DNA from 4 places in the Mesorhizobium sp. M0500 genome. Region 4 is predicted to be linked to each of the others. Evidence: predicted binding sites of a transcription regulator. Region 4 holds the regulator's gene; each other region holds the start of a gene.
What was found. Region 4 encodes LexA, which represses DNA repair genes until DNA is damaged. Its sites were predicted from a motif close to TGTTCNNNNTGTGTTCNG; they were not measured.

Region 1 (7,742 bases), on a different contig from region 4:
TTGGCGACCGCATTCTCGTCTTCCAGCGTCAGGAAAATCGCCTTGCCATTGCCCGGCCGCTGCCGCACCAGCACGAGGCCGGCGACCGAAACGCGCCGGCCGTCCCGCACCTGGCCGAGCCGCACATTGGGCGTGACGCCGGAACGATCCAGCCTTTGACGCAGGAAGGCGACCGGGTGCGCCTTCAGCGACAGGCCAAGCGAGCGGTAGTCGTGGACGACGTGCTCGCCGAGCGGCATTGTCGGGAGCCTGGTTGCAGGCTCCAGATCGCGCAAGCGGATCGCCGGCTGGTCGAACAGCGGCAGCTTTTCGGCGGCACTCTTGCCGTCGAGCGCGCGGACCGCCCATAGAGCGTCGCGACGGTTCAATCCAAGCGACCGGAAAGCGTCGGCCTGCGCCAGTTTTTCGATCTCGTCGACGTTGAGGCCCGAGCGCAGCCAGACGTCGCGTACGGATGCATAGCCGGCGCCGCGCCTCGACACAAACGCTTCCATGCGCTCCTTCGACAGGCCCTTGACCTGGCGAAAGCCGAGCCGGACGGCATGGCTGGTCCGGATGACGCCGCGCATCTGGGCATGGCGGTCAAGGATACGATCCGGATCGAAAGGCGATTTCTCCAAGGCGCAATCCCAGCCGGAAAAATTGACGTCGACCTCGCGGATCTCGACGCCGTGGTCATGCGCGTCGCGGACAAGCTGGGCCGGCTGGTAAAACCCCATCGGCTGGGAATTCAGGATCGCGGCGCAGAACACGTCGGGATAGAAGGTCTTGAACCAGCAGGAGGCATAGACCAGCAGGGCGAAGGAGGCGGCGTGGCTCTCGGGAAAGCCGTATTCGCCAAAACCCTCGATCTGCTTGAAGCAGCGCTCGGCGAAGTCTTTTTCGTAGCCCTTGGCGACCATGCCGTCGACCATTCTCTTGCGGTAATTGCCGATCGTGCCGGTGCGCTTGAATGTCGCCATGGCGCGGCGCAGTTCATCGGCCTCGCCCGGCCTGAAGCCGCCAGCAACGATGGCGATCTTCATCGCCTGCTCCTGGAACAGCGGCACGCCCAGCGTCCTGCCGAGTATTTTTTCCAGTTCCGGCTTGGGATATTCGGGTTTTTCCTTGCCTTGCCGGCGGCGCAGATAAGGGTGGACCATGTCGCCTTGGATCGGGCCGGGCCGCACGATCGCCACCTCGATGACGAGGTCGTAAAAGCTTTTCGGCCGCAGCCGCGGCAGCATCGACATCTGCGCGCGCGATTCGATCTGGAAGACGCCGATCGTGTCGGCACGGCAGATCATGTCGTAGACATGCTTGTCCTCGGCAGGCAGAGTGGCCAGCACATAGGGCAGGCCGTACTCGTCCCGCGCCTGCGGATAATGATCCTGGAGCAGGGTGAAAGCGCGCTGCAGACAGGTCAGCATGCCGAGCGCCAGCACGTCCACTTTAAGGATTTTCACCGCGTCGAGATCGTCCTTGTCCCACTCGACCATCTTGCGCTCGTCCATCGCCGTCTTGACGATGGGCACGATCTCGTCGAGCCGGTCCCGGGTGATGACGAAACCGCCGACATGCTGCGACAAATGACGAGGAAAGCCCATGATCTCGTTGGCGCATTCGATCACATGCCTTGTCGATGGATCGGTCTGATCGAGGCCGCCGGCCTTTGTCTCCTTTTCGCCGAGCTCCGAGGTCGACCAGCCCCAGATCGAACTGGACAGCGCGCCCCGGACGTCGTCCGACAGGCCCATCGCCTTGGCCACTTCGCGCATCGCCGAGCGGCCCCGGTAGCTGACGACGGCGGCGGCCAGCGCGGTGCGCTTGGTGCTGTATTTGGAATAGATGTACTGGATGACCTCCTCGCGCTTTTCATGCTCGAAATCGACGTCGATGTCGGGCGGCTCGTTTCTTTCCTCGGAAATGAAGCGTTCGAAAAGCGTTTCGATCTTGTCCGGGCCGACTTCGGTGATGCCAATGCAGAAGCAGATGATCGAGTTGGCGGCAGAGCCGCGCCCCTGGCAGAGAATGTTCTGGCTGCGGGCGAATTTGACGATGTCGTGGACAGTCAGGAAATAGCGCGCGTAGTTCAGGCGCTCGATCAGAGCGAGCTCCTCCTCGATGCGCTGCGTCACAAAAGCGGGCACGCCCGAGGGGTAGCGGATGGCGGCTCCCTCCTTGGCCAGCCTTTCCAGTTCGGCCTGCGGCCCAAGACCCGATTCCGTCGGCTCGTCGGGATAGTTGTATTGCAGGTCACTGAGCGAGAAGGTCAGCTCGCCGGCAAAACGCAGCGTTTCCGCCAGCGCTTGCGGATGCCTGCGGAAAAGCCGTGCCATCTCCAGCGGCGGCTTTAAGTGACGCTCGGCATTGGCCGCCAGCTCCAGCCCCACCTCGGCGACGGGCACATTGAGGCGGATCGCCGTCAGCACGTCCTGCAGCGGGCGCCGTTCCGACGTATGGTAGAGAACATCGTTGGTCGCCATCAACGGGATGCCGGCCAGCTCCGCCATCGCCGCCGCCTGCTCGATACGGAAGCGGTCGTTGCCGCGGTAATCCGGCGAAACCGCAAGCCGCAGGTTTTCACCGAAACGATCCGTGAGCCGGCTAAGGAGTGCGAGGCTGGTTTCCGCGTCCGCCGACACATCCGGCAGTATGGCGAGCGACAGGAGATCGCCCCATTCGAGAAGATCGCTCTGTTTGAGGAGCGTCGCCCCTTTTTCGTTCTCGTCACGCAGATTGGCCTGCGTCAGCATGCGGCAGAGATGCCCCCAGCCCTTGCGATCCTGCGGGTAGGCGAGGATGTCCGGCGTGCCGTCGCAAAAAACCAGGCGGCAGCCGGGATGATAGGAAGCACCCTCCACCTTGGCCTGCTGCCAGGCGCGCACCACGCCCGCCACCGTGTTGCGGTCGGCGAGACCGATCGCCGAAAACCCCAGGAATTTTGCCGCGACCACCAGCTCCTCCGGTTTCGAGGCACCGCGCAGAAACGAGAAGTTCGACTGGATGCCGAATTCGGCATAGGGGTTGGCCGTCAGCGCATTCATGCGAAGATCCCATGCATGAACCAGCGTGGCGAGGGCTGCGAGGCGCTGTAAAGGCCCTGGCGATAGAGCCAGTAACGGCGGCCGTCGGCATCCTCGATGCGGAAATAATCCCGGGTCGGGGCATCTTCTCGTCCCGCCGCCCCTCGCCACCATTCCGGCGCGATGCGCTCCGGCCCTTCGGCGCGCGCGACCCGATAGAGCGCGCGCCGCCAGCGGAAGTTCAAAGGCGGGCCTTCCGGCATTTCGGTGGCCGGCACCTCGATCGGCTCGGGCGAACGGAAAAGCCGGATCGGCCGTTCCGGCTGGAAGACGGTCGAGGGAGCGTCCTTCGCCTTGTCCGGCTGCTTCGGCGGCGAGCTTCTCTGCGGCGCCTCCGTGAAGGGAAGGGTGGCGACGGCGCGCTCCGGCAAATGGCTCTCGACGGCGACCGGCTTCAAGACCGCGCCTTCGCCGAGCCGGGCGCGAATGCGGTCGGCAAAAAGCGCGATATCGGCACCGTCGTCGCTCGTCTCGCCGGCAAGGTCGGCCTGCTGCATGTCGAAGGCGGCGGCGGTCAGCACCGAAAGGCGCACGAGATCGAAGCCATAGCCGGCGTCGATATCCTGTTCGAGCGCGGCAAGCCTTTCGTGGAACAATTTCTGGATCAGCCGCGGCTCGCGCAGAGGCCGCGAGGTGCCGACGGCGATGCGGCTGACGCCGCCATCGACGCGGAAAAGCAGCAGCGCCAGCCGCCTTGCGCCCTCGCCGCGACGCTCGAGGTCGCTCTTCAAGGTGGTCGCCAGCATGCCGGTCAGCCGCTCGATGTCCTCGGTCAGCATGATCGGCTCGGCAAGGTGACGCTCGACCGAAAGCGGTGCCACCGGCAGGCGCGGCGACACGGCCTCCTCGAGGCGGCCAAGCGCCTGGTCGAGACGCAAGAGCAGCGATGCGCCGAAGCGGCGGGCCAGCGGCGCGCGCGGTGCCGCCATGACGGCGCCCGCCGTGCGCAGGCCGACGCTTTCGAGGCTGGCGCGTACCTCCGGGTCGATGCGCAGCGCCGCCAGCGGCAAGGGCGCGAGAAGCGCTTCCTCCTCACCATCGGGCACGATGCGGTCGCCAGCAAACCGCGCCGCCGCCCAGGCAGCACCAGGCGTGGCGGCAAGCCCGGCGCGGACATCGAAGCCCTGATGGAAAAAACGCGACAGGATATCGTCCAGCATCGAGCGTTCGCCGCCGAAAAGATGGGTGCAGCCGGTGACGTCGAGATAGAGGCCGTCGGTCCCGTCAAGCGCCACCAGCGGGGTATAGCGGTCGCACCAGTCGGCGAGGCCTTCGAGCAGGCGCCGGTCGGCCTCCGGATCGGCCTCCACGATGTCGATCGAGGGATGCATGGCGCGTGCGTCGGCTATGCCCATGCCGCGCTTCAGATTAAGCGCCTCGGCCCGCTCGTCGAGGGCGGCGATGCGCTGGGCGTTCCGGTCGCGGTGACTGATCACCAGCGGCAGGTGATCCGACGGCCGGGAACGCCAGGACCGCCCCAGACGCTGCCGCAGGATCCTCTCGGCGGCGAGATGCGGAAACCACAGGGATAGGAGTCTTTGGCCGTTCTGGGGCCCATTCCTGAGACCTTCCTTGCTCGCCCCGTCTTTCTTCGAATATGCGTTCATCGGGGTTCCACTCCAGTGTGAATTTTCCGGGCAAGGCCGTGCGGCTCTTGCCGATGGCGACGGTGAAGGCGGGTCGGCCGATCGAGCCGGCGAGCGGCCCGGCAAGCGTCTTACGCGTTGCCGCCGGTGCCGCCGACAGGATGAGGCGGACGGGCGCTGCCGTCGGTTCGGGCTCGCCGGCCTGGCGCAGCAGGAACAGCGGCCGGCCCGCACTCTGCGCGCGGGCGTGCAGCCGCCGCGTCGCGGTGAGGTCAAGCCGCTGCGGGCTGCCGCGGATTTCGAGGATGACGGCGGCCAGCGCCGTCATCCGGGCAGCCTCCTCGGCGATCCACAGCGCATCGAGCAGCCTTGGCGCCTCGGAAAACAGCAATTGCTCCGGCTCGATGCCGAAGAAGGCGTGAAGCCCCCTGGCATAGGGAAAGCCGGCCTCGCGGAAAACCTCGGATGTGCCGATCCACAGCACCGGCAATCGCGGCCCCTGGCTGAGGATCAGGCTGACGAGCGACAAGGCAAAACCGGCAACGGCCCCGGCATCGCGGGTCGCGGCGCCATGAAACTCGCTCACCGCCGCCTTCGGCAGGCCGCCGCTCAGCGCAGCATCGAGGCGCTCGGCGCCGGTGCGCAAAAACGCATCGGGCGGCGCCATGGCGAGGCCGCGCCGGACAATGGTCAGATTCCGAGCGGGTGTCGGATGCCGAGAGGGTGTCAGACTCTGACGAGAGACATCCGCGTCAAACGACGAACTGGCCGGCGCCTCCAGGCGCTCGGGCAAGGTCCCTTCGATCTTCGCGATCTGGCGGCGCAGGGCAAAAACAGTCTCCCGCGCCACGGCGCTTGTCGCCATGACGGTCAGCTTCCACTCACAATTGTTCCTGTTATGTTCCCTAGAATTCCAGAGGCCGGCCAAAGAGTCAAGCGGAGTCATGGGGAATTTATTCCTGTAGTGGGGGCGTGACACGGTCACCCCAGCCCGACCATTTGCCGAGTCCGGCCCGAAAGCCTATATGCCGGGATCAAAGGACAAAGCATGGCTCGCATCTACCAAACACGCATCTGGCACGACCAGCTTTCGCCAACGATGGAGGAAATCGAGCTCCTGGCGCTGGAGGCCTATGCCCATCTGCCGGAGGACTTTCGCAAGTTGACCGGCGAGATCGTCATTCAGATCGCCGAATTCCCGACCGACGAGATCATGGACGACCTTTCGCTGGAAACGCCCTTCGACCTGCTCGGCCTGTTCGAGGGGCGCGGCATCGCCGAGCGCTGGAACCCGCAGACCGGCGAGGGGCCGAACCGCATCACGCTCTATCGCCGCGCCATCCTCGACTACTGGGCCGAGAACGAGGAAACGCTGGGCGACATCGTCACCCATGTGCTGATCCACGAGATCGGCCACCATTTCGGCCTGTCGGACGACGATATGGAGCGGATCGAGGAAGCGGCTGAATAGCACTCAGATGACAGAAGCAGAATTTGCCGATCTGATCGATTGCAATTGGCCGTATCACGACATTTCACTGAGCCGGGAACTGATCGAATCCGCAGTGAGGATTTCGCCGAATGCCGCGTTCTTAGCACTTAGCGAGCTTTGCCATCTGCCCGCAAGTGCTGCCGTCGAGCCCGCCATTCTCCTAGCTCTGGTCGACTTTTGGCTATCCGAAGTCGACCACCCGGTGGCATCTCTGACTGCAGAATGCGCGATCTCCTTGATCGAACGCAAGCGACTGCCGGTTCCCGAGATACTTACGAAGATGGGTTACGTCTCCGGTTATCCCGGCCTCCTTGCAGCGCTATCGATACTCTATTTCAGCTGCGATGACGTCGACGGGCTCGCAGACGCGCGGCTCAACGAAATCAGAGCCGTCTGGGAAAGGCTGCCGTAGCCGGTAGCACCTACCAATCGCTGAGCTTGGTGTCGGGGCCGTATTCCTGGCCCTCGATGTCCTTCACCACGGCCTGGCCGCAGCGCATGGTCTTGGCCTCCTTGTCATAGGCATAGGTCGGCGAGCCGAACAGGTGCCAGCCCTTGTTCAGCGCCGCCGTCACCTTGTGGCAGAAGCTGGCATCGTCCGGGCCGGACAGAAAGCGGTAGAGTTTCATTCTTCAATCCTGTCGTCAGTTACGTTAGTCATGCGCGAACAGCGGCGGCCTTCGCCAGCAGTTTTTCGGCCTGCGCCAGATGCAGCCGCTCGACCATCTTGCCGTTCAGCGCAACTACCGCCCTACCGGTATTTTCGGCGAACGCGAAGGCATCCTTGACCGCGCGCGCCTCGGCTATTGCTTCGGGCGACGGTGCAAAGGCGCGGTTCGCGGCTTCGATCTGAGCTGGATGGATCAGCGACTTGCCGTCAAAACCCATGGCGGCCGCTTCCGTGCACTCGCGCGCAAACCCGTCCATATCGCGAAAATCATTGAAGACGCCATCGAGCAGGTCGAGGCCGCCGGCGCGCGCGGCGAGCACCATCTGCATCAGCCATGGAACGAGATAGCGCCGGTCGGGCATGGCGAGAATTCCGGTGTCCTTGACCAGGTCATTCGTTCCGGCAGCGAAACACACCAGTCGAGAGGCCGGATCGCGGCCGAGCTCGGCAATCGGCCCAATGTTGAGCAGCGCCTTGGGCGTCTCGATCATCGCCCATAGCTTGACTTCGTCGGCGATAAAATTGTCGTCGAGCACGTCGCCGGCCTCGAGAATGTCGCGCGGCGTGTCGACCTTGGGCAGCAGGATGGCGTCGGGCGAGCATTTTGCCGCGGCCAGCAGGTCGGCGCCGCCCCACTCGCTCGACAGCGCGTTGATGCGCACGACCATCTCGCAGCGCCGGTTGGAATGGCCGGCGAAAATCGCCGCCAGTTTTTCGCGCGCGGAAAGTTTATCGGCCGGGGCGACGGCGTCCTCGAGATCGATGACGACGGTATCGCAGGCCAGCGATTGGATCTTGGCCAGCGCCTTGTCGTTCGAAGCCGGGACGTAAAGCACCGAGCGGCGCGGGCGGTAGCTTTCGGTGGTCATCTTCGATCTATGCCGCCTGCAGCTAGCCGAGGCAAGCCGTGCATAAAAACTGCACGCAAT
Region 2 (7,742 bases), on a different contig from region 4:
GCCGGTCGCGTCCGACCATTTCGTCGCCAGCCAGAAGCCGGCGACCAGGAGCGTGGCGATTGCTGCGCGCACGGCATTGCGCGATGCCGCACGGTAATCGCGGTGCACCACCAGCGCTGGCTGCCGCCGTTCGCGACTGGCACGAGACGGGGGAGAGCGCAGTGCATCCAGGCCGCGCAGCACTTGCTGCATTGCCTCGGCGAAGTCGGCGGCAATGGTCAGGCGTGTGACAGTGCCAGCCCAGTTAATGTCTTGCCCGGCCGCGATGTCAGGCATCTGCCGCGCCTTGCCGGCGATTGCGTCGAGCCGCGCCACCCAGGGCGCCGTATCGTCCAGCGCGCCCGGCTTGGCTACCAGTTCGCCGACAACGGCCTGCAACTCGGCGCGAACGGGGATGAGGGCTGCATTCTTCGGCGCGGCGTGGGCATGCAGCGCACGCGCCGCTGACAGGGCCGACAGAAGCTGGCCGATGGTACGCCGGACCGGATAGGCGCGGGTGGCGAGGCTCGGCCCCTCCAGCCTTGCGTAAGTGCGCATCTCGCCGAGCGTCTGGACGTCGCCGATCAGCTTGCGGTGCAGCCCGGCAAGCTTTTCCGCATCGCCGCCGGAAAAAGCGCCGTCCGCATAGGCCGCCAGGTCGAGAATGCTGCGTTTCAGTCTTGAGATGATGGCGTCGGCGGCCAGTTTCGGCAGGATCAGCCGGCTGGTCAGCGCAGCGCAGACGATACCAAGCACGATTTCCGCGCAGCGCGCCACGGCGAGATCGATGACGAGGTGCGGCTGGCCGAAAGCCGGCAGGCCTATGATCATCGCGGTGTAGCCGGCAAGCGCCGCGCCATAGGCTTCCGGATTGCGTAGCAGCGACGAGACCAGCGAGCAGATGCCGGTCCAGACGGCAAGAACTGCAACCAGCAACCACGGGTTGGCATCGAAAACAGTGGTAATGCCGATCGCCGCCAGCGCGCCGGCAAGCGTGCCGAGGAGACGATAAAACCCCTTCGCCAGCACCATGCCGGCGACCGGCTGTGCGACGATGAACACCGTCATCATCGCCCATTGCGGGTGGTCGAGCTTCAGCGCATAGGCGGCCAAAATCGCGATGAGGCCGGCCGAAACGGTGCGCAGGGCAAAGATCCAGTCCGAGCGCGTCGGCCGCGTCAGGCCATCGATCCGCGTGCCGATATCGTCCTTCAGCCGCGCCCAGGTCAAGTGCTCGTCTCCAGCTCAGAAGGCCAAGCTAGCGGCGGGAGCTCAGATATCCAGCACTTCCGTCTCGGCGAATTCCGCGCGTTCCTGGATGAACCGGAAACGGGCCTCGGGCTTGGTCCCCATCAATGCGTCGACCGCATCCTTGGTCGCCGCCTCGGCATCGATAACGTCGACCCGCAGCAGCGTGCGCTTTTTCGGGTCCATGGTGGTTTCCTTGAGCTGGGCGGCCATCATTTCGCCCAGCCCCTTGAAGCGGCCGATTTCGACCTTGCCGCGCCCGGTGAATTCGGTGCGCAGGAGTTCGTCCTTGTGCGCGTCGTTGCGAGCATAGGCGACCTTGCCGCCTTGCCGGATCGAATAGAGCGGCGGCACCGCCAGATAGAGATGGCCGCCGCGGACCAGGCTTGGCATCTCCTGGTAGAAAAAGGTGATCAGCAGCGAGGCGATATGGGCGCCGTCGACGTCGGCATCGGTCATGATGATGACCCGGTCGTAGCGCAGGTCTTCGTCGCGGTATCTCGAGCGCGTGCCGCAGCCAAGCGCCTGGATGAGGTCGGATATCTGCTGGTTGGCGGCAAGCTTGTCGTTGCCGGCGCTGGCGACGTTGAGGATCTTGCCGCGCAGGGGCAGCACCGCCTGGCTGGCGCGGTCGCGCGCCTGCTTTGCCGAACCGCCGGCCGAATCGCCCTCGACGATGAACAGCTCGGCACCGGCGGCGGCATTCTGCGTGCAGTCGGCGAGCTTGCCGGGCAGGCGCAGCTTGCGCACCGCACTCTTGCGCGACACTTCCTTTTCCTGGCGGCGGCGCACCCGCTCGTCGGCGCGCGCGATCACCCATTCGAGCAGTTTCGAAGCTTCCTGCGGATTGTCGGCCAGCCAATGGTCGAACGGGTCGCGGATAGCGCTTTCGACGATGCGGATCGCCTCGATCGTCGCCAACCTGTCCTTGGTCTGGCCGACGAATTCCGGTTCGCGGATGAACACCGACAGCATGCCCGCCGCCGAGATCATCACATCCTCGGAAGTGACGATCGAGGCGCGCTTGTTGCCGACCAGGTCGGCATAAGCGCGCAAGCCGCGCGTCAGGACGTTGCGGAAGCCGGCCTCATGCGTGCCGCCCTCCGCGGTCGGGATGGTGTTGCAATAGGAATTGATAAAACCGTCGCCGCCGAACCAGGTCACCGCCCATTCGAGCGAACCGTGACCGCCCTGCTTCTCGCTCTTGCCGGCAAACATTTCACGGGTCACCTGGAATTCGTCGCCGAGCGAGGCTTTCAGATAATCCTTGAGGCCGCCCGGAAAATGGAATTCTGCCTTGGCCGGCGTCGTGTCCTTTTCCTTGATCAGCGAGGGATCGCAGGTCCAGCGGATTTCGACACCGCCGAACAGGTAGGCCTTTGACCGCGCCATGCGGTAGAGCCGCGCCGGCTCGAAAGCAGCACCCTTGCCGAAAATCTGCTCGTCTGGATGGAAGCGGATCTTCGTGCCGCGGCGGTTGTGCACCTCGCCGAGCTGCTCCAGGCCGGTCACCGGAACGCCTCGCGAGAAGCGCTGGCGATAGAGCTTGCGCCCAATCGCGACCTCGACCTCGAGATGGTCGGACAGCGCGTTGACCACGGAAACGCCGACACCGTGCAGGCCGCCGGACGTCTCGTAAACCTTGCTGTCGAACTTGCCGCCTGAATGCAGCGTCGTCATGATGAGTTCGAGCGCCGGCTTCTTGAATTTCGGGTGCGGATCGACCGGAATGCCGCGGCCGTTGTCGGTTACGGACAGGTATCCGTCGGCGGAAAGCTCGACATCGATGAAGGTCGCATGGCCGGCGACCGCCTCGTCCATCGAATTGTCGATGACCTCGGCGAACAGATGGTGCATCGCCTTGTCGTCGGTGCCGCCAATGTACATGCCTGGGCGGCGGCGCACCGGCTCCAGCCCCTCCAGCACTTCGATATCGGCGGCACTGTAGCTCTCGCTGGCGTCGCGGGGCGCCGGCCGCTTCGCCGCCTGCACCAGCGGGTCGGCCGGGCGCGCGGCGGCGCGAGCCGGTTGCGGCTGCTTGTCGAATTTGGCGAAAAGATCGTTATTGTCGTCCATGCCGATCCTGGATTCCGATGCTGCGAATCACCATCCGATACTGCCACGCTTTTCGCGGGCAGGCGACGGAGGTTCCTGTTACGTTCGAGGATAGAGCCTCTTACTGCAAAACCATTCGACAGCCAAGCGGCGGAAATGGGGTCGAAGCCTGGAGCATCGACGCTTTGTAAACCTTGTCCGAAGGTTACGCCGCAAGGTTGGCTGAAAAACGATATCCGCGAACTGTCGCTGACCTAGAATGCAGTGGAACCCTCAAGAGGCTGTCGCTTAAGCATGTTGGATTACAGTTCGCTCTTGCTCGCGGCGGCGCTGTCGGGCACGTGCCTTAGCATCACCATGTTTGCGATCTGGTTCAGCGCGCCACAGGCACGCTTTGTGCTGACGGTGGCCTGCGGCATTCTCGTGCTGGTCGCACATGTCGTGTTGTTCTGGCATTACACCAGGGATCCAAGCGCCTGGCTTTGCCAGATCGTGCTTGTGCTTCTCAGCCTCGGCTTCCTGATTCTCTGCCTGTCGGCCATGCAATATCTCAGCATGCGCGACTACAGGCGGGCCATCTTGCCGACCTTGGCTGCGATGGCTGTTTGCGCGGGTGCGACGTATCTCGGGTTTGATGGTGTCGGCTTCATTGTCACCTACGCGACGGTAACGGCGCTGCTCTCGCTTATCGGGGCGATGTTCTGGATTGAGGGTGGTCACGATCGCCGGATATTGCTGGTCGTCTCGTTCCTGAGCGGCGTCTGTGCGCTGTCGTTCGGACTTTGCGGCGCGGTCCTGCTGGTCACGGGCCAATGGGTGCTGGGTGTTGCGCCCGACAATTGGGCCGAGCGGGTGAATTCCGTCGTGGCCGTCGCCTGCATGACCGGGCTCGGCGCATTGACGCTCTCCCTGCACCATTTGCAGGCGCAGATCGAACTGAAGGCCGAGACGATGACCGATCCATTGACCGGGCTGATGAATCGGCGGGCGTTGACGGCACTCTACGGCGAGCGGGTCTTCGGTCCGTTCATGTCCGTTGCCATGTTCGACCTTGACCATTTCAAGAGGACGAACGACGTATTCGGTCACCCGGTCGGCGACCAGGTTCTGTGCCGCTTTGCCGCCGTCATCAGGAAATACGCCCGGACCGGCGTCGACGCCTTCCGGTTGGGCGGCGAGGAATTCGTGCTCGTCATGTCGCGGATGACGGAAGAGAAGGCCTATGACATTGCGAGCAAGATCAGCGTTGCCTTCGGCACGGAAGTCGTGGCCACCCAACTTGGTCCGTTGCGAAGCACAGTCAGCGGCGGCATCGGCTTTGGTGGAACAAACGGCACCGGTCTCGACGATGTGCTGGCCGAAGCCGACGCAGCACTCTATGCGGCAAAGCGCGCCGGGCGAAATCGCGTCGTCCTTCGGGACCGGGCGAGCAAGGCCGACGGGCCGGCCTTGCGTTCTGCCTGATTGAGGTTTCTATCTTCTTGTTAGACCCATGATCTTGTCCGAAAACCGGATTCCACTTTTCGGGATCATGATCTATTCCGCCGCACCCAGATATTCCGACAGCGGCGGGCAGGAGCAGACAAGGTTGCGGTCGCCGGCGACATTGTCGATGCGTGACACCGGCGGCCAGTATTTTGCCGTCGTGTCGGCATCGCCGGCGGGGTAGGCCGCCTCCAGGCGCGAATAGGGATGGGTCCACTGGCCGGCCAACGCCTCGGCGGCGGTGTGCGGCGCGTTGACCAGAGGATTGTCGCCCAACGGCCATTCGCCCTTCGCCACCTTGGCTGCCTCGCCGGCTATGGCGATCATGGCCTCGCAGAAGCGATCCAGCTCGCGCTTGGGCTCGGACTCGGTCGGCTCCACCATCAGTGTGCCGGCCACCGGGAACGACATGGTCGGTGCATGGAAGCCATAGTCGATCAGCCGCTTGGCGATATCGTCGACGCTGATGCCGGCGCTGTCTTTGAGCACGCGGGTGTCGAGGATGCATTCATGCGCAACGCGTCCGTTGCGCCCTTTGTAAAGCAGGGGGAAATGCTCGCCGAGCCGCGTCGCCACATAGTTGGCGGAGATGATCGCCGTCTCGGTCGCCTGCTTCAGGCCGGAAGCGCCCATCATACGAATATACATCCAGGTGATCGGCAGGATGGAGGCACTGCCGAACGGTGCCGCCGCCACGGCATGGGCCGAGCCTTCGGTGACGTGGCCGGGCAGATATGGCTTCAGGTGCGCCTTGACGCCGATCGGGCCGACACCGGGGCCGCCGCCGCCATGCGGGATGCAGAAGGTCTTGTGCAGGTTCATGTGGCAGACATCGGCGCCGATATCGCCGGGACGGGCGAGGCCGACCAGCGCGTTGAGGTTGGCGCCGTCGAAATAGACCTGGCCGCCATGGCTGTGGACGAGGGCACAAAGGTCGCGCGCGCCTTCCTCGAAGACGCCATGCGTCGAAGGATAGGTGAACATCAGCGCCGCAAGGTTGTTCGCATGCTCGGCTGCCTTGGCCTGCAGGTCGGCCATGTCGATATTGCCGTCCTCGGTGCAGCGCACGACGACGACGCTCATGCCGGCCATGGCCGCACTTGCCGGATTGGTGCCATGCGCCGAGGACGGGATCAGGCAGACGGTGCGATGGCCCTCGCCGCGCGACAGATGATAGCCGCGAATGGCGAGCAGCCCGGCATATTCGCCCTGGCTGCCGGCATTGGGCTGCAGGGTCACCGCGTCGAAGCCGGTGATCTCGGCCAGCCAGCCTTCCAGATCGTCGATCATGGCGCGATAGCCTATCGAATGGTTTGCCGGCGCGAAGGGATGCAGGTTGGCGACATCAGGCCAGCTCACCGGCATCATTTCGGCGGCGGCGTTGAGCTTCATGGTGCAGGAGCCGAGCGGGATCATGGCGCGGTCGAGCGCCAGGTCCTTGTCGGCCAGCCGGCGCAGGAAGCGCATCATGTCGGTTTCCGAGTGGTTTTCGCGGAAGACGGGCTGGGTGAGGAACTCCTTGCCGCGCGGTGTTCCTGGCATGGAACTGCCGGCGGCAACGTCGGCCTTGGCGCCGAAAAGCGCTGCGATTGCCTCCAGATCGGCTTCAGTGGAGGTCTCGTCGAAGCTGATGCCGACATGGTCGGCGTCGATGACGCGCAGCAGCCGGCCGGTCTTTTCTGCGGCGGCGGCAATCGCGCCGGCTCTGCCCTTCACTTCCACGGTCACAGTGTCGAAGCGGCTGTCGCCGAGCACCGAAACGCCCGCTGCCTTGAGGCCGGCAGCCAGGCGGTTGGCCAGCGTGTGGACGCGGCCGGCAATCGCCTGCAGCCCGGCAGGGCCATGCCAGATCGCGTAGGCCGTCGCCATATTGGCGAGCAGCGCCTGTGCGGTGCAGATGTTGGACGTCGCCTTGTCGCGGCGGATATGCTGTTCGCGTGTCTGCAAAGCGAGGCGATAACCGGGACGGCCCTTGCTATCCGTCGACTGGCCAACGAGCCGGCCGGGCATCAGCCGCGTCAGCCTGTCGGAGACGGCGCAATAGGCGGCGTGCGGCCCGCCAAAGCCCATCGGCACGCCAAAACGCTGCATCGGGCCGACGGCGATGTCGGCGCCAAGCCTGGCCGGCGCATCGGTCAGCGTCAGGCCAAGCGGGTCGGCGATGAAGACGACCAGCGCGCCGGCAGCACGGGCCCTGTCGATCGCTGCCTTGTGGTCGCCGTAGACGCCGAATGTATCGGGCCAGGAGACCAGCAGGGCGGCGGTGTTGTCGTCGATCACCTCGCCGTCGACCTCGATGCCGAGCGGCTCGGCGCGGGTGCGCACGACGTCCAGCGTCTGCGGGTGCGGCGTGCCGGCCAGTGCCACCTTGGTGCGCTTGTCGCGATGATGGCGCAGCGCAATGCCGACAGCTTCGGCCACCGCCGTCGCCTCGTCGAGCAGCGAGGCCGACGCCACCGGCAGGCCGGTCAGTTCTGTCACCAGCGTCTGGAAGTTGAACAGCATTTCCAGCCGGCCCTGGCTGATCTCGGCTTGGTAAGGCGTGTAAGCCGTATACCAGGCCGGGTTCTCGAACAGGTTGCGCTGGATCACCGGCGGCACGTGGACGCCATGATACCCGGCACCGATGAAGCTCTTCAGCACCGTGTTCTTTGCCATCGTCGCCGCGAGCTCGGTCAGCGCTTCCGCTTCGCTTGCGGGGGCGGGCAGGGCCAGCGGCCGGTCGAGCCGGATCGACTTCGGCACTGCCTGACTGATCAGGGTCTCGACCGAAGGAACGCCGATCGTCGCCAGCATGGCTCTGACGTCATGGAGGCCCGGGCCGATATGGCGAGCCGAGAAGGGGTAGGGTGCTGCGGTCATCTTCCTCGTCCTGCTATCAACCAATATGGGCTTTGTAAGCGGCTTCATCGAGGAGTCCGTCGAGCTGGCTTTCATTGGCCAGCTTCATCTTCCACAACCACCCGTCGCTGGTT
Region 3 (7,742 bases), on a different contig from region 4:
GCACCTTACCTTCCGGGTTCGGCTGCAGGGCGACGGACAGGACACCGTGGTCGGAGCCGCCCATCTCGCCGGATACGAACCAGAAGATCGACGGCGATCCGCCGGCGTCGGGGCCGGCATAGCAAAGCCAGTGGCGTGAATCTCCGGCGTCACCTTCATCGTGCATGGCTCCGCCGAAGGCTTTTTCGACATCGGCAAGCGTGGTTTCCTCAAGCTTTATCTCCAGCGGCCCAGCCTTGACCTGCTTGAATAGCGGGCTGGCCAGCGGCGAGTTGATATCGCCCAGGGATGGAATCGCCCGGTCCGGGTTGAGCGGCTTGGCCAGCGTCGTTGCATTGGTCACCAGTCCGGCAACGATGAGTGCGAAATATCCGGCGTTCTGTCCCATGCCGATCTCCTGTCGTTCGAAATGAAGGTGCGGAAGGATTTGCGGGCGGGTGCTACCCTGTCTGGCCGATACCCAAACCGGTGCACGACCAACTGGACCGAAGATAAATTCACAAGTCCGCAGCCTTCAACGTCATTCCGGCGACTTGGCAACCAAAGTGTAATCGAGGCTCACAATTCCTTCTCGGCCAGCTCCCGAAATGCGTCGGGAACCGATCGCCGCAGTCCGAGCGCGACCGAGGCGTAGCCGACCGCCTCCCAGCCGAAGCGGTCGCGGATCTTGTCGACGGCGCGATCCGCGGTCCAGCGCGCCGCGCCCTTGCTGGTGCCGGGGCGGCGGCGGTCGTCGTCGAGCCCGAGCGGCAGTTCCAGTTGCAGGCCGGCATGCTGCTCCAGATGCGATACGGCGATCGCCAGCAGCGAGATTGTCTTTTCGTGCGGATGGTCGATGAGCACCTTGCGCACCAGCGCCTCGGCGATCTCGGCCAGCATGGCGGTTGCCGAAATCGGCTGGTCGAGCGTGATCGAGCGCGTCACCGAGCGCAAATCGGCAAAGCGGACGCGAACCGTCACCGTGCGGCCGGGCCGGGATTTCGCCCGCAATCTTGTGGCGACCCTGTCGGCCAGATGCAGCAAAGCGGGCACGAAGACCTGCTCCTCGGCCGGTTTTCGGCCAAGCGCCGACTGCGCACCCGCCGAGCGCGCCCGGCGCTGCGTCTCGAGCTTGCGCGGATCGCGGTTCCACGCCAGCGCGTTGAGTTTCTCTCCCGCCGCCGGCCCGAGCAGGCGCTCAAGCGCCCCACCATTGGTCTTCGCCAGCTCGCCGATGGTGTTGACGCCGATGCCGGCCAGCCGCTGCCTGGTGACCGGGCCGACGCCCCACATCAACTCGACCGGCAGGTGGTGCAGGAACTCCAGCTCGTGGCGCGGATCGACCACCACCAGCCCGTCCGGTTTTGCGACCTGTGAGGCGATCTTGGCCAGATGCTTGGTGCGGGCTACGCCGACCGAGATCGGCAGGCCGAGCTCGGCCCGCACGCGGCCGCGGATCTTGCCGGCGATCTCGGCCGGCGAGCCGAACAAATGGGTGCAGCCGGCGACGTCGGCAAAGGCCTCGTCGATCGAAATCCGCTCGACCACCGGCGTGAAATCGCCGAGCACCTTGATTGCCGCATCGCCCAGCCGCTGATAGTCCTTGAAATGGCCGCCGACGAAGATGAGTTGCGGGCAGAGTTCCCGCGCGCGCCGTCCCGGCATACCGCCGCGCACGCCGAACGCCTTGGCTTCATAGGATGCGGCAAGCACTACCCCGCCGCCGACGGCAATCGGCTTGCCGCGCAAGGCCGGGTCGAGCAACTGTTCGACCGAGGCATAGAAGGCATCCAGATCCGCGTGGAGGATGTTGGCTTCCATCCGGCCCGTTCGCCCGCGGCGGTTCGAACGCCGCATTGTCTCGAGTTGTGATGAGAACATAAAGAGAACATTGTGGGTGAATTGTCAAGCAGCGCGGACGACAGGTGAAGGGGCAATCGCTTCAGGTTGGCGCCGCCCCTCATCGCCCTGCCGGGCACTTCTCCCCGTATAGTGACGGGGAGAAGGACGCTTTCGTCGATGGCTTCGCCAATCACTAACGTTGCAGGAAAGTGCCGAGTTTGCGGACAGCCCCTTCTCCCCGTCGCTATACGGGGAGAAGGTGCCGGCAGGCGGATGAGGGGCAGCGCCGACTTCGGCAATCAGCCGAGCGCTACAGCGCCATCTTGTAGCCGAGATGACTGGCGGTGAAGCCGAGGCGCTCGTAAAAAGCGTGCGCCTCCCGTCGACCTTTGTCCGTGGTGAGCTGGACGAAGCTGCAATTGCGCGAACGGCATGTTTCAATCGCCCATTCGATCATCAGCTTGCCGAGGCCGCGCGAGCGCCATTGCCGGGCGACGCGAACGCCTTCGATCTGGCCGCGCCAGGCGCCTTTTCTCGAAATGCCTGGAAGGAAGCTGAGCTGCAGCGTTCCGACCACTTGCCCGGCGTTGACGGCGACGGCCAGCAACTGGTTGGGATCGGTATCGATTGCGCTGAAGGCATCGAGATAGGACGGCGCAAGCGGCGTGGACGGGTCTTCCCGGTCTGCGCCGAGCACATCGTCGGCAAGCATTGCAACGATCGCCGGCAGGTCGGGCGCCTGCGCGCGACGGAATTCGATCTCGCTCATCGCGTGGAGACATACGGCGCGGATTTGGGGACGACAAGCGTGAAGGGATGCAACTTTGCCGGTCTACTGGAAAGCAGCCGTTGAAAGACCTATGACAGGCGAGATCGGGAGGCTACGATATGGATGTTCCAGCCAGCATGAAGGCTGAATTGGCAGCCTGGAACAATGGGTCCGGCATCGATCTACAAAGCTGGGTCGGGTGCGAGGGCCGATTTGCGCTTGCTGTGGGATACAGCACCATTTTCTGGCCGAAATTCGTGACGTTCGAACGCTACGTTTTGATGGAAGGGTTTAGCGAGGAAGGCCTGCGAAGCTTTGAACGAGACCCCAACGCCACACGACAGTCCGTGGAAGCGGTTATGAACCACCTGCACATTGCCGACATTCACGCCTTGGGCGCCGCCGACATCTCTCGCGACAAACTCGTGTTTCTCGGCTCGGTTCTCAAGGAGATTTATGAGGCAAAACTGCAATGGCAGTTTGCGAACCGAAGGTTTGTCGTCGAGTTTTTCGCTTCAGACTCCAGAGACCTGGAGGATTATCAGCTGTCTTTCTGGCAAGCAGACTAGGGCAATGGGCGAGGCGAGCAACTTAGCGAGGGTCAACCCTTCAATGCGGATCGAAATCGAGGGTGTCTCCCTGGAGACGTTGAGGGCGCTGTCGCGCGCGGACCAGGATGCGTTGCTGGCCTTCGGCCGGCCGATCTCCTTCGCCATGGGCAGCGCCACCGTCCTGGCCGAATTCAATCGCAATGGCGGCACGCTTCTGGTCAATTTTGCCCATATCGACGGCGGTGGCGAAGGCGTCCTGCTCGTCTTGTGGAGGCTTGTCCGGGCCTATGCCATCGATCGGCAATTCAAGCTGATCCGTTGGAATGTCCATGCCGCCACCTGCGCCACACCGAATCCCCGGCTGCAGCGTTTCCTGCGCTCCCATCACTTCGCAGAGATCGACGATGCCAGCTACGGCCGCATTTTCGCTCGCAGCCAGCAGCTTTGATCGGCTGGCTGGCCGCTCCGCTCGGGCTTACGCCGCCTCGAGCGCCCAGAGGCGGTGGCCGTAGCGGCGGAAGAAGCGGGCGAACAGGCGCTGCTGCCTGGCGCGGGTGAGGTCGGCGGCGCGCCTTTCCTGTCGCCAGTACGGCATGTTGCGGAACATCGACAGGAAGCGGGCGGCATCCTCGAGTGCCTCCTCGGCTGACTGCGCCGGGCGGATCGCCGCCAGGAACAGAGCGCGGCTCGGCTTCAACCGGTCGATCGCCGCCTTGCGCTGGCGATGACCCTGGCGTGCCTTGCGGATGCCGTCCTGGCGGATGGCCGCGAAAGCGGCAAACATGGCCGGGCTGTCGCCGCTATAGCCGCAAGCATGGGCGAACTGGGCTGGGTCCATCGTCATTCCCTTGCTGCCGGCCGGCTGCGGTTCTGTTGCTCGCGCCGATTCCAGTCCACACCATGTATAAGCATAACTCAAATAATCGAACAAGTGAAACTTTCACGTTGATGTAAGCGGAACCGACTCGACTCCGCTCCAAAAACCGATAATGTTGCGAACAAAGCAGGAACGATGATGGGGATGACCATGGCATTGGCAGGCAAGGAAGCGACGATCGCCGATGTTGTCTCGATTGCCGTCGAATGCATCGACTGCGGCCGTAACAGGTGGTGGAAGCCGGCCGAGCTCAAGCGGCATGGGGTGAGGCCGGAGACGCCGCTATCAGCACTTTCGGGGCGCCTGATTTGCAAGGCCTGCCGGGCCGACGGCCTGCCGGGCGCCGCCGGTCTCGATCCAGGCCGCCTTCATCGACGACCGGCAACGGACCCGCGCCGAGGCGCGCCTGCTCAACGGTCGAGAGCTGCAGTCGAGGCGGGCTTGAGGGGGCGGGCGTGCTGCTCTTCCCTTCTCCCCTTGTGGGAGAAGGTGGCCGAGCGAAGCTCGGTCGGATGAGGGGTGTTGGACGGATCGCTACCTTGATGGCGTAAGTGCTTAAAAATCGCTTCTACATTTCCTCCGCCGCGTTCCTTCCAGCACCCCTCATCCGGCTCGGCGCTGTGCGCCGATCCACCTTCTCCCACAAGGGGAGAAGGCAACAAGCCCTCAATACCCCAGCAATTCCTTGAGCGGGATGACGCGGAAGACGTTCTTGATGGCGTAGCGGTTGAAGGACAGCGTCTTGGGCGGGTTGTACTGCTCGACGATCAGCTCGGCGGCGGTGCGCTTGACCAGCTTCTTGATGAAGGCCTTGCCGTTTTGCTCGTTCTCCTCGGGCAGGGTCTCGATCACCACATGGTCGCCGGGCAACGCTTCGCGGCCGCCGCAATAGATCATCTCGCCGGGCTCGTAGCGCGGCACCATCGAATCGCTCAGCACGTGCAGCGCAAACACGTTGCGCAGATGCCGGATCCCCGGCGGCCGCTGGACATAGCCGGCCGGCTGGCCGTTGAAGGTGAAGTCGCCATCGTCGCCGCCGACGGCGGTGCCGAGAAGCTGGATGTCCATCGGCCCGGCGGGCAGGGGGCCGGGATCGGTGACGATCTCGGCATCGGCGACCGGTCCGGCATCTTCGAGGAAAACGACCTCGCCCTTGCCGAGTGCCACCGGGTCGACGCGCAGGAACGCGGCGGTCTTCAAAAGGTTCTCGGTCTTGGGCAGGTTGCGCCCGGTTTCCCAATTGCCGACGGCAGCGACGTCGGTGTCGTTGTGCTCGGCAATGTGGCGCATCACCAGGCCGCGCTGCTTGCGCGCCCGGCGGATCGCCGCTCCGACCTTGATCGACAGTGCAGTTTTCGCCATGGCTCCATCTGAGGCATAAGAATCGGTTTCGTCTATGCAAGAATCGCTTGCATAATTGATTGAGTTATGCTCTTATACGGTCATGCACAAGTCGCTTCACCAGCTTTCGGTCCTCGAATCCGCCCTTCAGCGCGCCGGCAGCGCTCTCCTGGAGGCGGTACCACAACCGGTCGCCAAGGCCATGCATGTGCCAAACCTTTCCCCTTCGTCGCGGCTGTCCTCCTCCCCGGCCGGGACGATGCCCGAGGCTCGCGCCTCGGATCCGGCAGCGCAAGCGGCCGGAACGGCCGGAGCCGTTCCCCTCACGGCTCCGGCCACGAATTACCTGCCGGCCGGCAATGCGGATGCCGCAGTTTCCTGCACCCGCACCGAAGACGGCGCGGTCATCGCCTTCGACGAGCGGACGGGCAAGGCAGTGTCCGGCGCAACAAGGCAGGCGGCCGAGATGAAGCTCGATCGCAGCAGACCACGCGAAGGCTGACCGGCTTTCGAGCCTGAGGCCGGCGAAGCCGGCGCCGCACACAACCATTTTTGCAGGAAATGAAACATCATGGCCGCCCGCTATTCCGCCTCGGAACTGGAACAAATCGAGAACTGGCTGATGAGCGGGCTGTCGGCCGCGAAGATCGCCACCCGGTTGACCGCGCTGCGCGGCCGCCCGGCCTCGCGCGCGGCCATCATCGGCATCGTCCACCGCACCGCCCGTCTGCGCGCCATCGGCCTTGCCAGATCCAAAGGCTGGTGTGGCCGACGCTCTGGCGGCCGGCTCGGAAATTCGGCGCCTGAGCCATCAAGCACTGCTGATCAAGCGGAGTCGGCTCCGAAGGCCGAGCCACGCTGCCGCCCGGCAAGGCTGTCGGCCAGGCTGGCGCCGCCGGCCTGGCAGCCGGGTCCGGCTCGGATCACCGGGTCAGATGGCGCGCCGCTCGAAATGCCGGCGCCGCGCCCGATCGCCGCCGGCGGTCGCCAGCCGCATTTCGTTGCCATGCGCTTCATCGATTGCCTGTTCGAGCGCTGCCGCGCGCCGCTCGACACGACGCTGCAGGAGGATGCGGAAAACGATGCCCCCGGCAGCCGGCCCGGTTTGGACATGCTGTGCTGCGGACTGCGCACGAACCCATCGAAAAGCTACTGCGCCTATCACGCGGCGCGCTTCCTGCGCACGCTGCCGGCCGAAGCGATTTGAGCCCGTTGGATGACGGAAGTTCGCCAGAGCCCGACGACCAAAACCCAGGAGGACCGAGCCGATGAGCACCAAAACCGTCCAGAAGATCAAAGCCAGGCCGCCGCGATTGCCGAAAGGCGAGGCCGAGCAGGTGCGCATCCGCAAGGAGATCGGCCATAATTTCGCGCTGAAGGACGACAGGTTCGGCCGCAAGCGGCTGGCCAAGGGGACGCAGGAGGGCGCGCGCCTCTATGAGGTTTCCAATGACGGCCACACAGCGACCGGCGGCATCGTGCGGGTGCGCAACGTCGACCCGCTGAGCGGCCTCACCTCGCTGTCGCGCCAGCAGCGCGAGGCGGGCATGCGCTACCGCCAGGATTTCCGCAACTCGTCCGAGGCAACCGCCAAGCCGATGGCTTGGGCCGAGCGCGTCGACGGCGGCCGTACCGGCAGCGGCGTCGCCGAACACATCCTGTCCGCCGGCCGCGACCATGCCGAGGCAACCAGGGCGCTTGTCCATTGGGAGATCGCCGGCATCGTGCAAAAGGTCTGCTGTGCCGACGCAACGGTCAAGAGCCTGGCCGAACAGGCCGGCGAGCCGCGCGACGTGGTGGTGAAACTACTCAAGATCGGGCTCGACATATTGGCCGTGCATTACGGCATGATGCTGATGCGCAAGCCGAGGTGAGAAGCCCCGCCGATCCGGCCGGCAATACCGGCCGGATCGATCCGTCAACGACGGCAGACACGGATTCTTTCGATAATCCGGTGGTGATGACGCCAGTGCTTGATGACTTCGGTGTGGCAGCGCCGGTGGTGGTACCGGTAGCGCGGCCTGTAGTCCTCGTCGTAGACATCATAGCGGTAACGGGGGACGTACTCATCGTCGTAATCGGAATATCGATGGTGGCGATAATAATAGTCGTCGTCATAGCCGTTGCCGATGCCGATCGTGACGCTGCCGCCGGCATTCGCCGGGCCGATCACGGAAGCCGCCGAGGCGATGGCGATCACCGAGGCAAGCAGGAGCTTCTTCATAGCTACCTCCTTCTTTAACGTCCCTCTAATAGAAAAACCCCCGAGGGGCAGCCTCGTTCCATAGATTGGCAAGATGTAAGGAACGGACGGGCCCGAAGTTTAGCGCCTGCTGGCGCGAAAACGCCGCTGGCTGCGCCGGGGTCGGATCGTCGACGCAGC
Region 4 (7,742 bases):
AGATTGCTGCTGCGCTGATCGTCGGCGTGCGCGCCGGCATTCCCGAGGAGATCAACGAAGCGATGCGGCGCACCGGCATCTACCACATCATCTCCATCTCGGGGCTGCATATGGCGTTGGTCGCCGGCACCATCATGGCGCTGCTGCGGGGTGCCTTTGCGCTGTTTCCCGATTTCTCATCGCGACGGCCGGTCAAGAAATATGCCGCGGCCGCCGCGCTTTTTTCGATTGCGGCCTACCTCGTCTTTTCGGGCATTGTCGTGGCAGCCGAACGCAGCTTCATCATGCTGGCGGTGATGCTTATCGCCGTGCTGTTCGACCGGGCCGCGCTCACCATGCGCAACCTGGCGATCTCGGCCATCGCGGTCATCCTGGTGTCGCCGCACGAGGTGGTCGGTCCGAGTTTCCAGATGTCCTTCGCCGCGACGGCGGCCCTTGTCGGCGCCTATGCAGGCTGGTCCGATTACCGCGCCGGCAGGGCCACCACGCCGCCGCCGCGGCGGTCGCCGCTACGCTTTGCCACTCGAAAGGTCCTGCTGGGCATGTGCGGTCTGGCCATGACCTCGATCATTGCAGGGAGCGCCACGGCGCTTTTCGCCATATGGCATTTCCAGCGCGTGGCGCCGCTCAGCCTGTTCGCCAATCTGGCCATCATGCCCATCGTCTCACTGGTCGTCATGCCCTTCGCCGTTCTCAGCGCGCTGGCGATGCCGTTCGGTGCGGATGGCCCTTTCCTCTATGTCATGGGCAAGGGGCTGACGGCGATGATCGCCCTGTCCGGGTGGATCTCGGAGCGCTCGCCGATCGATGCGGTCGGGCTGATTTCGCTGAGATCCGTCCTTCTGGTGACGATCGCCCTCGTCATTGCCAGCATGGCGACGACCTGGTTGCGGCTGGCGGCACTTCCTTTTGCGCTCGCCGGCTTGCTGACGACAACGCAGACACGCATACCCGACGTATTGGTCTCGGAGGACGCACGGCTGGTCGCGCTGCCGATCGGCAGCGGTGAACTCGCGGTCAACCGGGCACGCCCGAATGAGTTCACCATCGACAACTGGAAACGCGCGCTCACATCAGAGGCTATCGTCGCGCCGGAAACACCTGGAAAGAACGACCCGCAATTCGACATTGCCGATCCGGCCGACCTACCGCCGGGCATGCCGTTCATTTGCACGGACGGCCTCTGCCTTGCCAGGCATCCATCCGGCGCGATCATCGCGCAAGCCAAGGACCGCGATATTGCGCGGCCAGCCTGCGCCTTTGCCAGCTTGATCGTCATCGACGACGCCACCGCCCATAACCCCTGCTACTACGACCGGCTGGTCCTCGTCGTCACCAAACGGCAACTGGCGCGCGCGGGAAGTGCCGCCGTCTATTTCGATCCACAAGCGGCAACGCGCGCCGAGATCCGCTTTGCCGTCGAAAAATCATACCGGCCCTGGCACGTGCAGCGGAAATTTTCACGCGCGGCACGGGGCCTGCCGCCATACCGCAGGGCCGACAACCCCAAAGCCGGCGCCAAGGGCGGAGCTCAGTAGCGGCGGATCAGTCCGACGAGCTTGCCCTGCACCTTGACCCTGTCTGGTCCGAAGATGCGCGTCTCGTAGGCCGGATTGGCGGCTTCCAGGGCGATCGAGGCGCCCTTGCGGCGGAACCGCTTCAGCGTCGCTTCCTCCTCGTCGACCAGTGCCACCACGATCTCACCGGGGCTCGCCGTATCGGCATTGCGGATGATCACCGTGTCGCCGTCGAAAATGCCGGCCTCGATCATCGAATCGCCTTTGACCTCGAGCGCATAGTGCTCGCCGCCCATGATCATATCCGGCGGAACCGAAATCGAATGCGTCTGGTGCTGGATGGCATCGATCGGCACACCAGCGGCGATGCGGCCCATCACCGGGATCGAAACGGCGGCGACGACATCGTCGTCATTTCCGGCTGCGGGCACGCGCGACGATGACGGCTTGCCTTGCCGAGAACCGCCTTGCCCAAGACTGCCCTGGATGACACTCGGCGAGAACTTGCGTGCCGCATTGAGGCCGGGGGCGATCGAGTCAGGCAGGCGCAGCACCTCCAGCGCACGGGCCCGATTGGGCAAACGGCGAATGAAGCCGCGCTCCTCCAGCGCCGTAATCAGCCGGTGGATTCCGGATTTGGAAGCCAGGTCGAGCGCTTCCTTCATCTCGTCGAATGAAGGCGGGATACCGCTTTCCTTCAACCTTTCGTGGATGAACATAAGCAGTTCGTGTTGTTTGCGTGTCAGCATAGCGACCCCCAACAGAATCAGAAAAACAAACCCAGAACAAACACTATCTGTTCCAGTTGTGTTCCGCAACTGTTTAAAGTTTAATGAATGCGTTAAGGCTCGGGAAACAAACGACGTCCCCTACCGGCGTACCGCATTTTCACCGCCGCGAGCCTCATCGCCTTGATTCTGCTTTCGTTTGCGCCCTTCTGGCCTCCTAGAAGGCGGCACTGGCATCGGCCGTCGGTCGGCAAAGGGCACGGAAGTGAACCCCTATCGACTGTGCGGTTTGGTCAATGCACCGTGAACGAAACGAACTCAAAACGCCAACCTCGCGGTTAAGTTTCCACCGCCTGGTCAGGCTGCTTCTCGCCGGTGGAGCCTTGCTGCGCATAACCAGGTAATGGAAGAACAGTCGATGCGTGTCCTGCGTTGCGTTGGATCTTGGGGGAGCAGACAAATCATGACAGGAATTCCCGATCTCGTGGCCATAAAAGCGATGGATGCCGCGGATCCGCTGCGCGCGATGCGCGACCGCTTTGTGTTGCCGCAAGGAGTGATCTATCTTGACGGCAATTCGCTAGGAGCTGCTTCACGTGCCGCTTTCGATGAACTGCACAAGGCCGCGACCCGAAGAATGGTCGCATGATCTCATCCGCGCATGGAACACGGCCGGCTGGTTCAACATGCCGCTTGAACTTGGCGACCAGCTCGGGCGCCTGATCGGTGCCGCGGCCGGCCAGACGGTGGTCTGCGACACGACATCAGTCAACATCTACAAGCTGCTGCACGCCGCCATGGCCATGCGACCGGAGCGGCAGGTCATCGTCGCCGAGGGCGATAGTTTTCCGACGGACCTCTACATGGCCGAGGGTGTGGTTTCGACGCGAAAAGATACGCTGCTGCGCCTCTCGGGGGTCGACGCGCCGACCATCGAAGAGCTGATCGACGAACGCACCGCCGTGGTGCTGGTCAACCACGTCAACTACAAGTCGGGCGAACTGCGCGACATGCCGACGCTGACGCGCAGGGCTCAGGAAGCCGGGGCGATGATCGTCTGGGATCTCTGCCACACCGCCGGCGCGATGCCAGTCGAGCTCGACAAGGCAAACGCCGATTTTGCCGTTGGCTGCACCTACAAATATCTGAATGGCGGCCCGGGCGCGCCTGCCTTCATCTATGCGGCTGAGCGGCATCTTTCCGACATCCAGCAGCCGCTCACCGGCTGGTGGGGCCATGCACGGCCCTTCGCCTTCGAGCCAGGCTATGCGGCCGGCACCGGCATCCGCCGGTTTCTGTGCGGCACCCAGCCGGTCCTGTCGATGCGCACGCTGAAGGGCGCGCTCGACATCTGGAACGATGTCGACATGACGGCGGTGCGCAAGAAGAGCATCGCGCTGGCGGATCTGTTCATCGAGCTTGTCGAGGCAAAGTGCGGCACTTACGGGCTCACGCTCGAAAGCACGCGCGATGGGGAAAAACGCGGCAGCCAGATTTCATTCATGCATGAGCATGGCTACCAGGTCATGCGCGCGCTGATCGAACGTGGCGTGATCGGCGATTTTCGCGCGCCATCGACCATGCGCTTCGGCTTCACCCCGCTCTATGTCGGCTATGCCGATGTCTGGCAGGCCGTCAAAGTGCTTGAGGATATCCTGCGCACCGGTGCGTGGAAGGATGCGCGCTTCGCCATCAAAGCAGCTGTCACTTGAGATTGATGCGAGAGCTGGAATCGTGAGGCTGGCGACGACGTGCCGCGCGATGCTCACGGCTACGTTGCAAGGCCATATTGCCAGGGAGGGCGCAGGGTGTTCGAACGTCACATTGCCGATTGGGACAACGCCTATGCCAACGGCGCCAACATAGCCGGCAGCGATCGCTGGCCGGCGGCCTGGATCGAGCCCGCGCGGGTTTTCCGCGACGTGCTTTCGACCGAGGGCAGGGCGCGGCTCGACATGGCCTATGGCGACAACCCACGCAACCGGCTCGATCTTTTCCTGCCGGCCATCAAGCCCAAGGGACTCGTGGTGTTCGTTCATGGCGGCTACTGGATGGAATTCGACAAGAATTTCTGGTCGCATCTTGCCGCTGGCCCTGTTGATCGCGGCTATGCGGTGGCGATGCCGTCCTACACGCTCTGTCCGCAGATACGCATTGGCGGCATCGTCAAGGAAGTCGGCGCGGCGATCGGCAAGGCGGCGGCGATGGTCCCAGGGCCGCTGATGCTGACCGGGCACTCGGCCGGCGGCCATCTTGTTAGCCGGATGGTTACGGCGACGACGCCGCTGGCGCCCGAAGTCGTCCGGCGCGTTCGTCACGTGGTGTCGATCTCGGGGGTGCATGATTTGCGCCCGATCATGCGCACCGGCATGAACAAGACGATCGCGATCGATGAGGCCGAGGCGCAGGCCGAAAGCCCGGTGCTGCTGCGCCCGATGGACAAGGCCCGCCTGACCTGCTGGGCCGGCGGCGGCGAGCGCGCCGAATTCCTGCGTCAGAGCGCGTTGCTGGCCAACATCTGGATCGGCCTGGGTACCGCGACCAGCTCGGTCGTCGAGCCTGACCGGCATCATTTCAACATCATCGACGGTTTGGCCGATCCAGACCATCCGCTGACCCGGACCTTGATCTCGGAGTGAGGCAGGTTCAGCGTAGCATCAGCACGTCGCAGGGGGAGCCCGCCGCTGCGGCAGGCGCGAACGGCGCGCGAACGATCAGCCCGTTGGCATCGGCCAGCATTTTCAGCATCGAGGAGTCCTGGATGCCGAACGGCGTCGCCACGAGCGTACCGGCGTCATCTATGACAACAGCCCGCACATAATCTTGCCTGAGATCGTTGGCCGGCATGGCGGCACCGAGCCGTGCCCGACGTATATCCTGCTGAAAGGCGCGGCCGCCGAGCCGCGCCAGCAGCGGCTTCAGGAAGAGCTGAGTGCAGACCAGGCTTGCCACCGGATTGCCGGGCAGGCCGATGCAGCGAATGTCTCCCAGCCGCCCGAACATCAGTGGCTTGCCCGGCCGCATGGCGATCTTCCAGAAATCGAGCGTCATGCCTTGCCCGGTCAGCACGTCATGCACGAAGTCGTGGTCACCGACCGAGGCACCGCCCAGCGTGACGATGACGTTCGCGCCAGCCTTCACGGCCTTTTCAACCAGCGCAGCGATCGCCTCCCTGCGGTCCGGCGCGATGCCAAGGTCGAGCGCGCGCGCACCGACCGACTGTGCGGCAGCGGCGACACCATAGGCGTTGGAGGAGATGATCTGGTCGGGGCCAAGATCGCTGCCCGGCGGCAGCAATTCGTCGCCGGTGGCGATGATGGCGACCAGCGGCCGTTTGACCACGCGCACCTCGGGGTGATTGGCCGATGCCGCCAGCGACAAGGCCGCCGGGTCGAGCAGGCGGCCTTTGGGCAGCAGGACATCGCTCTTGGCGAAATCGAGCCCGAGGCGGCGGATGTTGCGCCCCTGCACCGTCGGTTCCGTCACTTCGACGCTGCCGCCACCGAGATCGCGGACGTTCTCCTGGATGACGATAGTGTCGGCGCCTTCGGGAAGCGGCGCGCCGGTAAAGATGCGCACGGCCTGCCGCTGCTGCACCGTTCCGGCAAAGCCGCGTCCGGCCGGCGCCATGCCGACCACCGAAAGCTTTGCCGGTACGGACGCGATATCGGCCGCCCGCACGGCATAGCCGTCCATGGCGGAGGCGTTGAACGGCGGCTGGGTGCGGAGCGCCACAACCGGCTCCGCCAGCACGCGGTCGGCGGCATCCAGCAGTGCGACGCGTTCGCCCGGCAGCGCTGCTGCGCCGTCCAGCAGGCGCTCGAGCGCCTCGGCAACTGGGACCAGCGCCATTATCGGCCTGCCTCGGTGGCCCCGTCTCCGGTGATCTTGTAGTCGCCGGATTTGCCGCCGGTCTTTTCAACCAGCCTGATGCCGGAGATGACCATGGCGCGGTCGACCGCCTTGGCCATGTCGTAGATGGTCAGGCAAGCGACCGAGACGGCACTCAGAGCCTCCATCTCAACGCCGGTCTTGCCGGTGACGCGGGTCAATGCTGTCACCTTCAGGCCGGGCAGCGCGGCGTCCGCCTCGATATCGACAGATATCCTGGTCAGCAGCAGCGGATGGCAAAGCGGGATCAGTTCATGCGTCTTCTTGGCCGCCATGATGCCGGCAATGCGCGCGGTGCCCAGCACGTCGCCCTTCTTGGCGTCGCCGGCGAGGATCATGTCCAGCGTCTCGGGCCGCATCGCGACAAAACCTTCTGCGACTGCCGTGCGCACCGTCTCAGCCTTGTCGCCGACATCGACCATGTTGGCTTCGCCCTGCGCGCCAAGATGGGTGAGGGCGGCCGCCATCCTCAAACGACCTCTGCCGGCGCCTTGCCCGTCAACAGCAGGCGCGTTGCCGCGGCCACGTCCTGCTGGCGCATCAGGCTCTCGCCGACCAGGAAAGTCGCAATGCCGCTCTGCTCCAGCCGGCGGCAATCGTCGTGCGAAAAGATACCGCTCTCGCTGACCAGATGGCGGTCGGCCGGCACCATCGCTACCAGCCGCTCCGAGGTCTGTAGGCTGGTTTCGAAGGTCCGGAGATTGCGGTTGTTGATTCCGATCAGCCGCGACGACAGCCGCAGCGCGCGTTCCATTTCAGCCTCGTCATGCACTTCGACCAGCGCGTCCATGCCGAGCCCGAACGCTGTCGCTTCGAGTTCTCTTGCCAACGCGTCGTCGACGCTGGCCATGATGATCAGGATGGCATCGGCGCCCCATGCCCTGGCCTCGTAGACCTGATAGGGGTCGAACAGGAAATCCTTGCGCAATGCAGGCAGCTCGATGGCAGCGCGCGCAGTGGTGAGGAATTCGGGCGCGCCTTGGAAGGAGGGTGCGTCGGTCAGCACCGAAAGGCAGGCGGCACCGCCCTTCGCATAGGCCCTGGCCAGCGTCGGTGGATCGAAATCGGCGCGGATCAGGCCTTTGGATGGGCTAGCCTTCTTGATTTCGGCAATCAGCGCGAACCTGCCGGATTTGCGCTTTGCTTCAAGGGCGGAAAGAAAGCCGCGCGGCGCGTCGGCATCCGTCGCCCGTGCCTTGATCTCGGCGAGCGGCACGCGCGCCTTGGCCGCCGTGATCTCGTCGCGCTTGTAAGCCTCGATCTTGCGCAGGATGTCGGACATGGTTTTAACCGTTCGAAATTTCGATCAGCCTGTCGAGCACTTTCAGCGAGCGGCCGCTGTCGATGGCCTGCGCCGCCGTTACCATGCCGTCGGCAAGCGTCGTCGCTTTGCCGGCCACCACCAGCCCGGCGCCGGCATTCATCAGCACCGTATCGCGAAAGGCGCCGGCGGCGCCGCCCAGCATGTCGCGCAGTGCCTGGGCGTTGTGGGCGGCGTCGCCGCCGCGCAACTCGTCCTTGGTGTGCCGCTTCAGTCCGACGGCTTCCGGGGTCAGCGTAAAGCTGCGGATCTCGCCGCCGGCCAGTTCGGCGACAAGCGTCTCGC

Region 1: NKI70_RS06820 (ImuA family protein) is a predicted target of LexA. The motif match lies at 5,540-5,557, and genes of this name have one in related genera.
Region 2: parE (DNA topoisomerase IV subunit B) is a predicted target of LexA. The motif match lies at 3,374-3,391, and genes of this name have one in related genera.
Region 3: dinB (DNA polymerase IV) is a predicted target of LexA. The motif match lies at 1,853-1,870, and genes of this name have one in related genera.

The regions. Positions count from the first base shown of each region.
Region 1 covers NZ_JAMYRB010000002.1:605,559-613,300, reverse strand. Annotated here, with positions in the region: gene NKI70_RS06830 (error-prone DNA polymerase) at 1-3,026, opposite strand, end outside; gene NKI70_RS06825 (DUF6504 family protein) at 3,023-4,501, opposite strand; gene NKI70_RS06820 (ImuA family protein) at 4,434-5,516, opposite strand; gene NKI70_RS06815 (metallopeptidase family protein) at 5,700-6,122, shown strand; gene NKI70_RS06810 (hypothetical protein) at 6,130-6,555, shown strand; gene NKI70_RS06805 (DUF1737 domain-containing protein) at 6,566-6,772, opposite strand; gene NKI70_RS06800 (HpcH/HpaI aldolase/citrate lyase family protein) at 6,801-7,682, opposite strand.
Region 2 covers NZ_JAMYRB010000012.1:143,862-151,603, forward strand. Annotated here, with positions in the region: gene NKI70_RS21445 (FUSC family protein) at 1-1,209, opposite strand, end outside; gene parE (DNA topoisomerase IV subunit B) at 1,252-3,303, opposite strand; gene NKI70_RS21455 (GGDEF domain-containing protein) at 3,577-4,746, shown strand; gene gcvP (aminomethyl-transferring glycine dehydrogenase) at 4,819-7,629, opposite strand; gene gcvH (glycine cleavage system protein GcvH) at 7,646-7,742, opposite strand, start outside.
Region 3 covers NZ_JAMYRB010000004.1:256,393-264,134, forward strand. Annotated here, with positions in the region: gene NKI70_RS10690 (hypothetical protein) at 1-388, opposite strand, end outside; gene dinB (DNA polymerase IV) at 559-1,800, opposite strand; gene NKI70_RS10700 (GNAT family N-acetyltransferase) at 2,132-2,590, opposite strand; gene NKI70_RS10705 (hypothetical protein) at 2,710-3,159, shown strand; gene NKI70_RS10710 (hypothetical protein) at 3,203-3,589, shown strand; gene NKI70_RS10715 (hypothetical protein) at 3,617-3,979, opposite strand; gene NKI70_RS10720 (XRE family transcriptional regulator) at 4,685-5,380, opposite strand; gene NKI70_RS10725 (hypothetical protein) at 5,463-5,861, shown strand; gene NKI70_RS10730 (high mobility group family protein) at 5,931-6,566, shown strand; gene NKI70_RS10735 (DUF6456 domain-containing protein) at 6,628-7,233, shown strand; gene NKI70_RS10740 (hypothetical protein) at 7,278-7,583, opposite strand.
Region 4 covers NZ_JAMYRB010000009.1:15,647-23,388, forward strand. Annotated here, with positions in the region: gene NKI70_RS17935 (ComEC/Rec2 family competence protein) at 1-1,538, shown strand, start outside; gene lexA (transcriptional repressor LexA) at 1,532-2,266, opposite strand; partial or broken gene kynU (kynureninase) at 2,709-3,957, shown strand; gene NKI70_RS17950 (hormone-sensitive lipase) at 4,054-4,884, shown strand; gene NKI70_RS17955 (molybdopterin molybdotransferase MoeA) at 4,892-6,097, opposite strand; gene moaC (cyclic pyranopterin monophosphate synthase MoaC) at 6,097-6,603, opposite strand; gene trpC (indole-3-glycerol phosphate synthase TrpC) at 6,606-7,418, opposite strand; gene trpD (anthranilate phosphoribosyltransferase) at 7,423-7,742, opposite strand, start outside.